Regions from separate parts of the Sphingomonas sp. AC449 genome, predicted to be linked through region 1. Evidence: predicted binding sites of a transcription regulator. Region 1 holds the regulator's gene; each other region holds the start of a gene.
What was found. Region 1 encodes LexA, which represses DNA repair genes until DNA is damaged. Its sites were predicted from a motif close to GTTCCNCNCTTGTTCT; they were not measured.
Positions count from the first base shown of each region.

Region 2: the regulator LexA is predicted to act here: its motif matches at 1,267-1,282, upstream of AC0CH3_RS02285 (ATP-dependent helicase).
Region 3: the regulator LexA is predicted to act here: its motif matches at 1,819-1,834, upstream of AC0CH3_RS07625 (DNA recombination protein RmuC).

Region 1 is NZ_CEEDCZ010000002.1:418,511-422,828, forward strand. It holds gene gltX (glutamate--tRNA ligase) at 1-108, opposite strand, end outside; gene AC0CH3_RS05535 (ComEC/Rec2 family competence protein) at 148-2,358, shown strand; gene lexA (transcriptional repressor LexA) at 2,696-3,409, opposite strand; gene AC0CH3_RS05545 (molybdopterin molybdotransferase MoeA) at 3,477-4,318, opposite strand, start outside.
Region 2 is NZ_CEEDCZ010000001.1:452,895-457,212, reverse strand. It holds gene AC0CH3_RS02295 (UrcA family protein) at 239-565, opposite strand; gene AC0CH3_RS02290 (GFA family protein) at 789-1,184, opposite strand; gene AC0CH3_RS02285 (ATP-dependent helicase) at 1,295-3,577, shown strand; gene AC0CH3_RS02280 (hypothetical protein) at 3,695-3,985, shown strand; gene AC0CH3_RS02275 (glycine zipper 2TM domain-containing protein) at 4,105-4,318, shown strand, end outside.
Region 3 is NZ_CEEDCZ010000003.1:216,124-220,441, forward strand. It holds gene AC0CH3_RS07620 (TrmH family RNA methyltransferase) at 1-258, shown strand, start outside; gene AC0CH3_RS07625 (DNA recombination protein RmuC) at 268-1,710, opposite strand; gene def (peptide deformylase) at 2,065-2,589, opposite strand; gene recR (recombination mediator RecR) at 2,621-3,217, opposite strand; gene fmt (methionyl-tRNA formyltransferase) at 3,271-4,185, shown strand; gene truA (tRNA pseudouridine(38-40) synthase TruA) at 4,182-4,318, shown strand, end outside.

The sequences.
Region 1 (4,318 bases):
CGCGGTGCGCGCGCCGCCAAGATGCAGGAACCCCGTCGGCGACGGAGCGAAACGGGTAACCACGGGTGCGGCCGAACCGACGGCATCCGTATCAGATATTGCGCCCAACCGCGGGTGCTCCCAGACTGTAGAAACGATGGAGAAACGATGGCCATGACAGCCGTCGCCGCCCCTAGCATGCGTCCGTGGCGGCGACAAATGGGCGTGCCGCAATGGGCGGTGGCGGCAGGCATCGCGGTCGAGCGCTGGCTGGAGGCGGAGCGCGATCAGCTCGCCTTGTGGCTGCCGGTGATGACGGGGGGCGGGATCGCGTTGTGGTTCGCGCTGCCCGGTCCGGCGGCGTGGCGCGTCGCGTTGCTGATGCTGGCGGCGATATCGCTGGCGGGACTGGCGATTGGGCAGGGCGGGCGCGCGGCGCGCGCGCTCGCGATCGGGGCGCTGGCCGCGGGGCTCGGCCTCGGGCTGACCTGGCTGAGATCGGACAGCGTCGCGCGACCCGTGCTTGGCGGCCCGGCCTTCGCCACGTTCCGGGCGCGGGTCGAATCGATCGAGCCGCTGGTCGACCGCGAACTCGTGCGTCTGACGCTGCTGCCCGACGGTGCGGGCGCGGATGGCCAAGGGCGGCCGGTGGCATTGCCCTACCGGATCCGCGTCAACCTCGCCGAGCACGACATGCCGACGCCGCTCGGGCGTGGTGCGATCATCGGTCTGCGCGCGCGGCTGATGCCGCCCGCGTTGCCGGCCGTTCCGGGCGCCTACGACTTTGCCCGCGTCGCGTGGTTCGCGGAGATCGGCGCGACCGGCAGGGGGTTCGCGCCGGTCCGGGTGATCGTGCCGAGCGGTCGCGGGGCGGGGATACGCGTGACGCTGTCGCAGCATATCGAATCGCGGCTGACGGGGAGTGCGGGGGGGATCGCCGCGGCGCTGGCGACGGGCGATGTCGGGGCGATCAGCGACGCGGATTCGCAGGCGATGCGCCGTGCCGGGCTGGCGCATCTCCTGTCGGTCAGCGGACTGCACATCACCGCGGCGGTCGCGGCGACGATGCTCGTGGTGATGCGGTTGCTCGCGTTGTTCCCTTGGCTGGCGCGCCACGTCCGGCTGCCGCTGATCGCGGCGATGGCGGGGGCCGCCGCTGCGATCGGCTATACGTTGCTGACGGGCAGCCAGGTGCCGACGATCCGTTCCTGCGTTGCCGCGCTGCTCGTGCTCGCGGCGCTGGCGATGGGGCGCGAGGCGATGACGTTGCGGCTGGTCGCGGCGGGGGCGATGTGCGTGATGCTGGTGCGCCCGGACTCTGCCGCGGGGCCAAGCTTCCAGTTGTCGTTCGCCGCGATCACGGCGATCATCGCGCTCCACGAACATCCTGCGATCCGGGAATTCTTCGGTGCGCACGAAGAGGGGCGTCTGGCGCGGGTCGCCCGCGGGCTCGGATCGCTGCTGCTGACCGGGCTGGTCGTCGAGATCGCGCTGATGCCGATCGCCGTCTATCACTTCCACAAGGCGGGCGTTTACGGCGCGTTCGCCAACATCGTCGCGATCCCGCTGACGACGTTCGTGATCATGCCGCTGGAGGCGCTGGCGCTCCTGCTCGACGGGGTCGGGGTTGGCGGGATCGTCTGGCCCCTCGTTCAGCTGCCGCTTGACGCACTGCTCTGGCTGGCACGCCGGGTTGCCGCGGCACCCGGCGCGGTCCGATCGCTGCCTGCGATGCCCGACGCGGCGTTCGCGGCGATGGTGACCGGCGGGCTGTGGATCGCGGTCTGGCGGACGCGCTGGCGGCGGCTGGGTGCGATCCCGCTCGCGATCGGCGCGATCTGGGCGCTGACGACGCCGCCGCCCGATATCCTGGTAACCGGCGACGGGCGGCACGTCGCGGTGCGGACGGCGGCGGGGCTGGCGCTGCTGCGCGACCGGGCGGGGGCGTATGTGCGCGATACGCTGGCGGAAAATGGCGGGGTCGACGGCGAGCCGTTGCTGCTGGCGGATCAGCCCGATGCGCGGTGCAGCCGCGACCTGTGCATGACGGATGTCGTGGCAGACGGGCGACGCTGGCGCGTGCTGGCGACGCGCAGCATGTATCGCGTGCCGATCGCCGACCTCGTCGCCGCGTGTCGCGCGGCGGATATCGTCGTCAGCGAACGGGGGCTGCCAAGGAAGTGCGAGCCGCGGTGGCTGAGGCTTGACCGGTCGACGCTGCAACATACCGGCGGTGTCGCGCTGACGTTGCGGACTGGGCGGGTGGCGACGGTCCTCGAACCCGGTGATCGGCATCCCTGGCGTATGCCCCCGACGCTCGAACGATCCGCGGGGCGGTTCGGTCACGAGGCCGGGCGTCGGGTCCGGTCCTGGTCGTAAGCGGAGCGCACTGACGCGCGGGATGGCAACGCGCTCGCGTTACTACTGGCGAGATTTTCTGGCGGGTGGACCGTTGGCCGTAATGGCTTTGCTGTATCGTGCGGGCTGGATCAGTTCCGGCTCCCGCATCGAGCCTGGGCCCTCGCCGACAGGTTTGCCGATCCGGGACGTACGGGACGACGCTCTTGGCCCTGGATCCTGACTTTCGTCAGGATGACGGGGGTAAGTCAGATCCGGAGTTGGAGTGAGGCGCTCTTCTTTCCCGGTCCTGACGTCTGTCGATAAGGGCAGGAGGGAGTCGACCGCTTCGTCATCTACCTTCCTGGGGACCCCATAGTCAGTCGTAACGCCGCAGGATGCCCGACAGCTTGCCCTGCACACGGACCTGCGCGGGGGCGTAGCGTTGCGGATCATAGGAGCGGTTGGCGGGGTCGAGCCGGACCATCGCGCCTTCGCGGCGGAAATATTTGAGCGTCGCCTCGCTGTCCTCGATCAGTGCAACGACGATCTCGCCGTCGCGGGCGGTCTCGGTGCGGCGGATCAGCGCATAGTCGCCATCGAGAATTCCCGCATCGACCATCGAATCGCCGGACACCTCGAGCGCATAATGCTCGCCCGAGCCAAGCAGGGCGGCGGGGACGGCCAGCATCGAGCTGCCTTCGAACGCCTCGATCGGCACGCCTGCGGCGATCCGCCCGTGCAGCGGAATCTCGACGACGTCGTTCGCGGCGACCGGGATATGCGCCGGGCGCACGCTGGGCGACGGCTCGGCGTTTGCCGGAGCGGCCGGGGGCGTGGCCTTGGCAGCAGCCGATTTCGTCGCGGGCATGTCCGGGCGCTCGGGCATCCGCAGGATTTCGAGCGCGCGCGCGCGGTTCGGCAGGCGGCGGATGAAATTGCGCTCCTCGAGCGCGCTGATCAGGCGGTGGACGCCCGATTTGGATTTCAGGTCGAGCGCGTCCTTCATCTCCTCGAACGAGGGCGAAACGCCCGTCTCTGCGAGGCGATCGTTGATGAAGCAGACAAGCTCGTGCTGCTTGCGCGTGAGCATAGCGGTTCTCCGTCCGGAACAGACGAGGAACTTCTATGGAACACAATGGCCGGCGTCAAGCGATCCGTCAGGCGATGATGAGGATTTCCGCCGAGTCGCCCGCACGCGCTGCGGGCGCGTCGCCGTCGCGGACGATCAGGCAGGTCGACCGCGCGAGCGTGAGCAGCATCGAGCTGTCCTGGATGGTCGAGGCATAGGCGCGACCGTCGCGGAGTTCGGCGCGCATGTAGTCGGTGCGCGACTCGTTCGGCGGCAGATCCTCGCCGAGCAGCGCGTGCGTCGTCTGCGGGAGCGGATCGCGCGCGCCGAGCATGTGCGCGACGACCGGGCGGACGAACAGGATCGCCGTGACGAAGGCGGAAACGGGGTTGCCGGGCAGGCCGAGCAGCATCGTCCGACCGAGCGTCCCCGCCATCATCGGCTTGCCCGGGCGAAGCGCGATCCGCCAGAAGTCGATGCTGCCGCCTGCCGCCTCGATCGCGGGGCGGACAAGATCATGGTCGCCGACCGACGCGCCACCGGTGGTCACGAGCAGGTCGGCGTCGACGCCCGCAAATGCGTCGCGCAGCGTGTCGAGACGGTCGGGCAGGATCCCGAGATCGACGATGTCGACGGGCAGATCGGCGAGCAGCGCCGCCAGCATGATGCCGTTCGATTCGGGCAAAGGGACGGGATCCTCGGTCGAACCGGCGGGGACGAGCTCGTCGCCGGTCGCGGCGACCGCGACGCGCAGGCGCCGCCCGACGGGGAGCGCGCCATGCCCGCCGGTTGCCGCAACGGCGATGCGGGCCGGGCTCAGCCGGTCGCCCTGGGCGATCAGCCGCGTGCCGGTGGCGAAGTCGAGGCCCTTCCGGCGCGTGTTGCGGCCTTCGTACGCGGGGCCTTCGCCATCGAGCGACAGGCGGTCGC
Region 2 (4,318 bases), on a different contig from region 1:
TGCATCGCCGTCCCGGGACGGGAAAACTCGTAGCGCGCGCCCCCGATCGAGATGCGTCACGCAAGCGACCGTACAGAGCGCAACCGCCCCCTATCCTCCCCCGCCAGGGGGAGGTGGCAGGCGCAGCCTGACGGAGGGGGGACACGAGCACGCCGTACAGTCCCCCCATGCCCGGGGGGGACCGTATCAGCGCGCTCCATCAATCTGGCACAAGGTCAGGCGCGAACACGCCCCCCCGTCACCGCCCGACGAGGCTCGCGAGCCGCGTCGCGTTGCGCTCCAGCAAAGCCGCGGTCTGCACCGTGGCGTCCTGCATCATGTCCGCGCGGCACCGGCGCGACTCGGCGAACGCGTCCAGCCCGCCGGTCCGCGGCGCGCACACGCGATTGACCGCCAACTCGACGCGACGCGCGAGCACGCGCCGCCCGGTATCGTTCGTGAGGTCGAGCCCGGCATGCGAGACACGGATCGAGACGGGGTCGCGCATCGGATCGGCGGCAGCGCCGGTCGCAAAAAGGCACGCGGAGGCGATCGCCGCCGAAGCGACGCTGTGGAAAATCTTCATGATGACGTCCTTTGCTGGTCCTGCGGTCCGCAGGCACGCCGCCTGCGCGCGACGATGACCGAGCGTCGGGAGGACCGTCTCTGCGCGGGCTCTCCGACGTAGATCCTCGTCGCTGCGCACGCCCTACGCCCGGATCGTTACGCTCCCGCGACGGTTCGGCGACGGTTCGTCGGTCGCCCCGCGATTTCGATTCCCCGCACCCGGATGGCGACGGCACGCCCGTTCACAACCCCGGATAGCGCGCGAATTCGGGCAGGCTCGCCAGGTCCGCCATCCACGCCAGCCGCTCCGCGACCTGGATTTGCGCACTTGGTGCGACCGACTCGGGATCGTCGAGCGTGCACGACTGGATGTCGATGATCCCAGGCAGCGCGACCGGGTTGGTGTAGAACAGGCCCGTCCCGCACGTCCCGCAGAACTGCCGCCGCCCGTGCTCGGACGACGCATAGGGCACCGGATCACCCGAGATCGTCACCTGCTCGGTCCTGAACGCGATCCAGCCGACCATCGGCGCGCCTGCGCTGCGTCGGCAATCCTCACAGTGGCACAGCGCATGATGCGCCGCCTCGCCCGTCGCGACATAGTGGATCGCTCCGCAGTGGCATCGTCCCGACAACATAGGCGCCTCCGACTGATATTCCTGATTTGTTCCACACTTCGCCGCCCCGTGCAAGCCATAGCCGCTTGCCCCATCGCGCCCCGTTCCCTACCTGTTCACCGGTGAACCAGATCGCCCATCCGTCCGACGCAAACCGCCAGCCGCCCTATCTCCGCGGCCTCAACGATCCCCAGCGCGAGGCGGTGCTGACCACCGACGGCCCCGTCCTGATCATCGCGGGCGCGGGCACCGGAAAGACCGCGGCGCTGACCGCGCGGCTCGCGCACCTGATCTTCACCAAGAAGGCGTGGCCGTCGGAGATCCTCTCGGTCACCTTCACCAACAAGGCCGCGCGCGAGATGCGCGAGCGCGTCGGGCGCCTCGTCGGCGACGCTGTCGAGGGGATGCCGTGGCTCGGCACCTTCCACGCGATCGCCGCCAAGATGCTGCGCCGCCATGCCGAGCTCGTCGGGCTGCAGTCCAACTTCACGATCCTCGACACCGACGACCAGCTGCGGTTGCTGAAACAGCTTATCCTCGCTGCCGATATCGACGAGAAGCGCTTCCCGACGCGCAGCCTCGCCGGGCTGATCGACCAGTGGAAGAACAAGGGCCTCGTCCCCGCCGATATCGATGCGGGCGAAAGCGAGCGCTACGCCAATGGCCGCGGCGGCGAGCTGTACGAGCAATATCAGACCCGGCTGCGCGCGCTCAACGCGTGCGATTTCGGCGACCTGCTGCTCCACATGCTCGTCATCCTGAAGACGCACCGCGACGTGCTGGCGCAGTATCAGCAGCGCTTCAAATACATCATGGTCGACGAGTATCAGGACACCAACTCGTCGCAATATCTCTGGCTGCGGCTGCTCGCGCAGGAGCGCAAGAACATCGCCTGCGTCGGCGACGACGACCAGTCGATCTATTCGTGGCGCGGCGCGCAGGTCGAGAACATCCTGAAGTTCGAGCGCGACTTTCCGGGCGCGAAGGTCATCCGGCTCGAACAGAATTACCGCAGCACGCCGCACATCCTCGGCGCGGCGAGCGGCGTGATCGCCAACAATGGCGGCCGTCTCGGCAAGCAGCTCTGGACCGAGCTCGACGTCGGCGAGAAGGTGAAGGTCATCGGGGTCTGGGACGGCCCCGAGGAAGCGCGCCGCGTCGGCGAGGAGATCGAGTCGGTCCGCCGCACGGGCAAGAGCCTCGACGAGGTCGCGATCCTGGTTCGCGCGCAGCATCAGACACGCGAGTTCGAGGACCGCTTCATCGCGATCGGCATGCCGTACAAGATCGTCGGCGGCTTCCGCTTCTACGAACGCGCCGAGATCCGCGACGCGCTCGCCTATCTCCGCGTCGTCAACCAGCCCGCGGACGACCTCGCCTTCGAACGCATCGTCAACGTCCCCAAGCGCGGGCTGGGCGACAAGGCGGTCGCGCGCATCCACCAGCTCGCGCGGGCCACCGGCACGCCGCTGACCACCGCCGCCGCGCGTATCCTCGATACCGACGAGCTGACCGGCGCCGCGAAGAAGTCGCTCGGCCGCCTCGTCGGCGACATCGCCCGCTGGCGCGACATGGCGACGAGCCTGCCCCACGCCGAACTCGCGCGCCAACTGCTCGACGAGAGCGGCTACACCGCGATGTACCAGGCCGAGAAATCGGTCGAGGCGACCGGCCGGCTCGAGAATCTGAGCGAGCTCGTCCGCGCGATGGAGGAATATGACTCGCTCGGCGCGTTCCTCGAGCATGTCTCGCTGGTCATGGACAATGAGGGCGGCGCGCAGGATCCGCAGGTCACGATCATGACCATCCACGCCGCCAAGGGCCTCGAATACGACACCGTCTTCTGCGTCGGCTGGGAGGAAGGGCTGTTCCCGTCGCAGCGTTCGCTCGACGAGGGCGGCGTGAAGAGCCTCGAGGAGGAACGCCGCCTCGCCTATGTCGCGATCACGCGCGCACGGCGGCTGGCCGTCATCATCCACGCCGCGAACCGCCGCATCTACGGCCAGTGGAATTCGTCGATCCCCTCGCGCTTCGTCGCCGAGCTGCCCGACGAGCATACCGACACCGAGACGACGATGTCGGGCGGCGCGAGCCTGTGGCAGGCGAACTGGTCCGACCGCGCCGATCCGTTCGCCGACGTCGCGCGCGGCACCGGCCGCGGCCCCGGCTGGCAGCGCGCGGCAAGCCCCGGCGGCGGCTTCTCCGCCAAACCCGCGCGCGTCGTCGAAAGCCGGTCCAGCGCGATCAGCCTCGGCAACAAAGGCCGCGACGACCTGTCGGAGGGCATGCGCGTGTTCCACCAAAAGTTCGGCTATGGCAGCATCGCCGAGATCGAGGGCAACAAGCTCGAGATCGATTTCGAACAGGCGGGGCGCAAGCGCGTCATGGACAGCTTCGTCACGCTCGCGCCCTAGTCCGGCGCGCGCTGCGCCGACGAACCTGTACACAAGCCGACAATCGCGTTCAGGAACGATGCGGGTGCGGAATCGTATCGCCGGTGCACCCGATATTCGGGTCCGAGAGGATAGCGCATGAAATTCACCAAACTACTCGCCGCAGGTCTTGCCCTTGCCACGCTCGGCATGGGCGTGGTCGCGCCGGCCGAGGCACAGCGCGGCCCCGGTCCCGATCGCCACTACAGCCAGAACGACCATCGCGGGCCGCACCGCGCGGATCGCCGCGATTACCGCCGCAACGACCATCGCGGCCGTCATGACGACCGTCGCTATCGCGGCCGCGGCAATGACCGCCGCAATTGGAACAACAATCGCCGCTGCCGCACCGAATGGCGCAACCATCGCCGCGTCCAGATCTGCCGTTGATGACCGCGCGGTGGCGGCGCCCGGTCGCCACCAGCGGCGTCACGACAAACGCCAGGACGGGCGGCGGCACGGTGTCGTCGCCCGGTTCCACGTCACCCAACCGTGAAAGGATTTCGATCATGAAGCGTTCTCTCGGCCTCGCGACATTGATCGCCGCGACGTGCCTGTCCGCCGCCACGCCCGTCGCCGCGCAGAGCAGCGCCGACGACGCGCGCTTCGCCGCCGCCCAGTCGCGGCTCGACAGCGAATTGCAGATCTTCCGCCAGGAATTCGATCGCTACCAGTCGCTCCGCGGCAACCGCGGCGGCGGCTATGTGCCCCCCGCCCCGTCGC
Region 3 (4,318 bases), on a different contig from region 1:
CCCTTCCAGTGCTGGCTCCGCAGCGGACCCGGGCAACTGGTCGGCTTAAGCCTCGATACCGAGACCGACTACCGCGCCGCGCGGTACGCCGCGCCGACGTTCCTGCTCACCGGAAACGAGGCGCAGGGTATGCCCGCCGAGATGGCGGAAGGGTGCGACACGCTGGTCAAGATTCCGATGCTGGGCAAGGCCGACAGCCTGAACGCTGCGGTTGCGACCGCCGTCATGGCGTATGAGGTCCTTGCCCAACAGCGTTGATATAGCGCCTTAACATTCCGGCTTCTCGATCAGCGCCGGTCCCTCCCCCAACGCCAGCGCATCGACCGACGACACGTCCTCGAGATCGCGAGCACCGGTCTCGATATTGAGGTCGCGGAACTTGCGGCCCGTGACCATCAGGCGGCCGTTGAACGAGTTGGTGAAGCCGTTGAAGTTCTTCACCGCGCTGTTCAATCCGACCCCGACCTTGCGGAGATCGTCGGCGACCTTGGCAAGACGGTCGTGCATCTCCTTGCCGAGCTCGCCGATCTTGCGCGCTTCGTTGGCGAGCTTTTCCTGACGCCAGACCGCCGCCACTGTCCGGGCGATCGCAATCAAATTGGTAGGAGTGGCGAGCAACACCCTCTTTTCAAACGCGAAGTCCCACAGGGTCGGGTCGTGCTCGAGCGCCGCCGACAGGAAATGCTCGCCGGGCACGAACATGATCACATAGTCCGGCGTGTCGGCGAACTGGCTCCAATACGCCTTGTTGCCCAGACCGTTGACGTGCGCGCGCATCGACGCGGCGTGCGCCGCCAGACCGATCAGGCGCTCGGCATCGTCGACCGCGCCGAACGCATCCTGATAGGCGTTGAGCGAGACCTTGGCGTCGATCACCAATGCGCGCCCGCCGGGGACGCGGATGATCGCGTCGGGGCGGAGCCGCGCACCGTCGTCGCCGACCGCAACCGAGACCTCGGTCTGGAAATCGGTGTGCTCGCTGAGCCCGCAGGTTTCGAGCACGTTCTTGAGCTGCTGCTCGCCCCAGCGGCCGCGCGACTTGGGCGCGTTGCGGAGCGAGTTGACGAGCTTGGCAGCCTCGGTCGAGACCTTTTCCTGGCCGAGCCGCATCTGCTCGATCTGCCCCTTGAGATCGCCGAACGCATCGCGACGGTCCGCCTCGACCTTGGCGACGCCTTCCTCATAGCGCTGAAGGCGGTCGCTGACCGGCTGGAGCATCGACTTGAGGTTCTGGCCAGCGCTTTCCTCCGACTGGCGGAAGCGCGCGTCGGCGCGGTCGAGAAACGTCTTCTGCGCGTCGTTGAGCAGCTTGTTGGCGACATCGCCGAACTGCGCGGCCATGACGTCCTTGGCCTCGCGCAGTTCGACCAGACGCGCCTCGAACGCCTCGCTGCGCGCATGTTCGGTCGCCAGTTCGGTCCGCGCCGCATCGCGGTCCGCGCGGATCGTCAGCAGATCGCTGCGAAGGCGATCCGCCTCGCCTGCACGTTCGGCGCTCTGCGCGCGGAGCGTGGCGAGATCCTGCAGCGCGGCGTTGCGTTCACGCTCGACCGCATCGCGCGCGGTGCGAATAAGGTCGGCATCGGCCACCCTGGTCTGCGCGACGGCGAGGTCGCTGGCGAGCGTGGCAGCGCGGCGTGACGCCAGCAGCCAGCCGAGCAGGAGCCCGGCAGCAGCCGCAAGCACGGCGACGATCACGAGGTCGGTCATGAATCGATCCACAAGTTGAAGAGGCATACGCGCCGGCGCCGGTGCCCGCCCTGGTCGTCATGATCGATACACGACGACGCGGCAGTGACGGTCTGGCCTGGCATGCCGGGAACATAGGTCGAACACGCCGTGTAGGACAGCAGTATTTTTCCACTGCCTGCCCCGCGCTCTAGCAGCGCTTTTCCGCATTCGAAGCAAAAAACGTAGCGTGGCCACGCCCCGCAGGGCCAACGCTGGCGGTGCTGCGATGGACCGCGCCCGGCCTTGGCCGGGGCGGCGAGCAGTCATTCAGAATCACGCCTAAGTGCGACGCGGGGCGCGTCGGGCGCCAATAACCGCATCACCGCATGCGGGTCAGCCAAGCTTACGCGCCTTTGCCAGCTTCTTGAGTACCATGTCGCGCTTGAGACGGCTGATATGGTCGATGAAGAGGACGCCGTCGAGATGGTCGATCTCGTGCTGCATGCAGGTCGAGAGCAGGCCGTCGAGATCCTCCTCATGCGCTGCACCGGTCTCGTCGAGCCACTTGACGCGGCACCGCGCTGGCCGCGCGACCTCGGCATATTGATCCGGGATCGAGAGGCAGCCCTCGTTGTACGTCGATACCTCGTCGCTGACCGACAGGATCTCGGCGTTGATATACGCCTTGGGATTCTTGATCGGCTTTTCGTCCTCGCCCTGCTCATCCTGCAGGTCGATGACGAGGACACGCTTCTGGACGCCGACCTGCGTTGCGGCGAGGCCGATGCCGTTGGAGTCGTACATCGTCTCGATCATGTCGGCGACGAGCGTGCGGATCGAATCGTCGACCGTCTCCACTGGCTCGGCGACGAGACGCAGGCGGGGATCGGGGACTTCGAGAACGGTCATGACGGTCATACCGCGCAGCTAGGTTTTGCGCCGGGTGCCGTCAAGCCATCGGACGTCGCGCACGAAGCGCCTGCGCCAGCGTGCCCTCGTCGAGATAGTCGAGTTCACCCCCCACCGGGAGCCCGTGGGCAAGCTGCGTGACGCGGATCGGAAAGCGTTCGATCCGCTCGGCGATATAGTGTGCGGTCGTCTGCCCCTCGAGCGTCGCGTTCATCGCGAGTACGACCTCGTCGACGCCCCCCGCCTCGATCCGGCGGACGAGGCTGTCGATGCTGAGATCCTCCGGGCGGATGCCCTCGAGCGCGGAGAGGCGCCCGCCCAGGACATGGAAGCGGCCGGGGAACAGCCGCGAACGATCGAGCGCCCAGAGGTCGGCGACCTCCTCGACGACGCACAGCGCGCGCTGGTCGCGGCGCGGGTCGGCGCATATCCCGCACGGGTTGGTCGTATCGACATTCCCGCAGACGGTGCAGTTCTGGAGCCGTTCGTCGACCGCGGTCAGCGCCTCGCGCAGGGGGCCGAGCGCGGCGTCGCGCTTCTTGAGCAGGTGCAGCACGGCGCGACGCGCGGATCGCGGGCCTAGGCCGGGAAGCCGGGCCAGCGCCTGCGTCAACGCCTCGATCTCTGGGGATGCCATCGGGAACAGATAGGGGGTTGCAAGCCTCCCCGCCAGCGTGTTCGAGGTGGAGCATGCGGATCATCTTCATGGGAACGCCCGAGTTCGCGCGCGACATCCTCGACGCGCTGCTGGTGGCATCGGAACACGACGTCGTCGCGGTCTACAGCCAGCCCCCCCGCGCGGGCGGGCGGCGCGGGCGCGAGCTGGTCCCCTCCGCGATGCAGGTCCGCGCCGAGGCGGCGGGCATTCCCGTCTTCACCCCGACCAGCCTGCGGACGGCGGAGGCACAGGCCGCGTTCGCCGCGCACGATGCCGACGTCGCAGTGGTCGCAGCCTATGGCCTGATCCTGCCGCAAGTCATTCTGGACGCACCGAAACATGGATGCCTGAACGTCCACGGCTCGCTGTTGCCGCGGTGGCGCGGCGCGGCGCCGGTGCAGCGCGCGATCCTGGCCGGCGACAGCGAGACGGGGGTCGGGATCATGCAGATGGAGGCCGGTCTCGACACCGGGCCGGTCCGTCTGGAGGCGCGGACGCCGATCGTCGGGAAGACGACGGGCGACCTTACGCGCGAACTTGCCGCAATGGGCGGGCGGCTGATGCTCGAGGTGCTTGGCGATCTCGACGCGCACCCGGCGCGCGTACAGCCCGACGCGGGCGTCACCTACGCGGCCAAGATCGACAAGGCCGAGGCGCGGATCGATTTCACGAAGCACGCGACCGAGGTCGAGCGGTTGATCCGGGCGATGAACCCGGCACCGGGGGCGTGGTTCGAGTACAAGGGCGAGCGCGTGAAGGTGCTGGCCGCCGACGTGCTGCCCTTCACCTTCCCGGGCAGCGAGGGTATGACGGTCAATGGTGAACTGACGATCGCATGCGGCGACGGCGCGATCCGGCCGACGATCGTCCAGCGCGCGGGGCGCGGCGTGACGTCGGCGACGGAACTGCTCCGCGGCTTCGCGATCCCCTCGGGTACGCAACTTTGACGCGGTTCGCGCTGACGGTGGAATTCGACGGGCGGCCGTTCATGGGGTGGCAGCGGCAGAAGCACGGGCCAAGCGTCCAGGCGGCGCTCGAGGCGGCCGTGCTGAAGATGACCGGCGAGACCGCGTCAGTGCA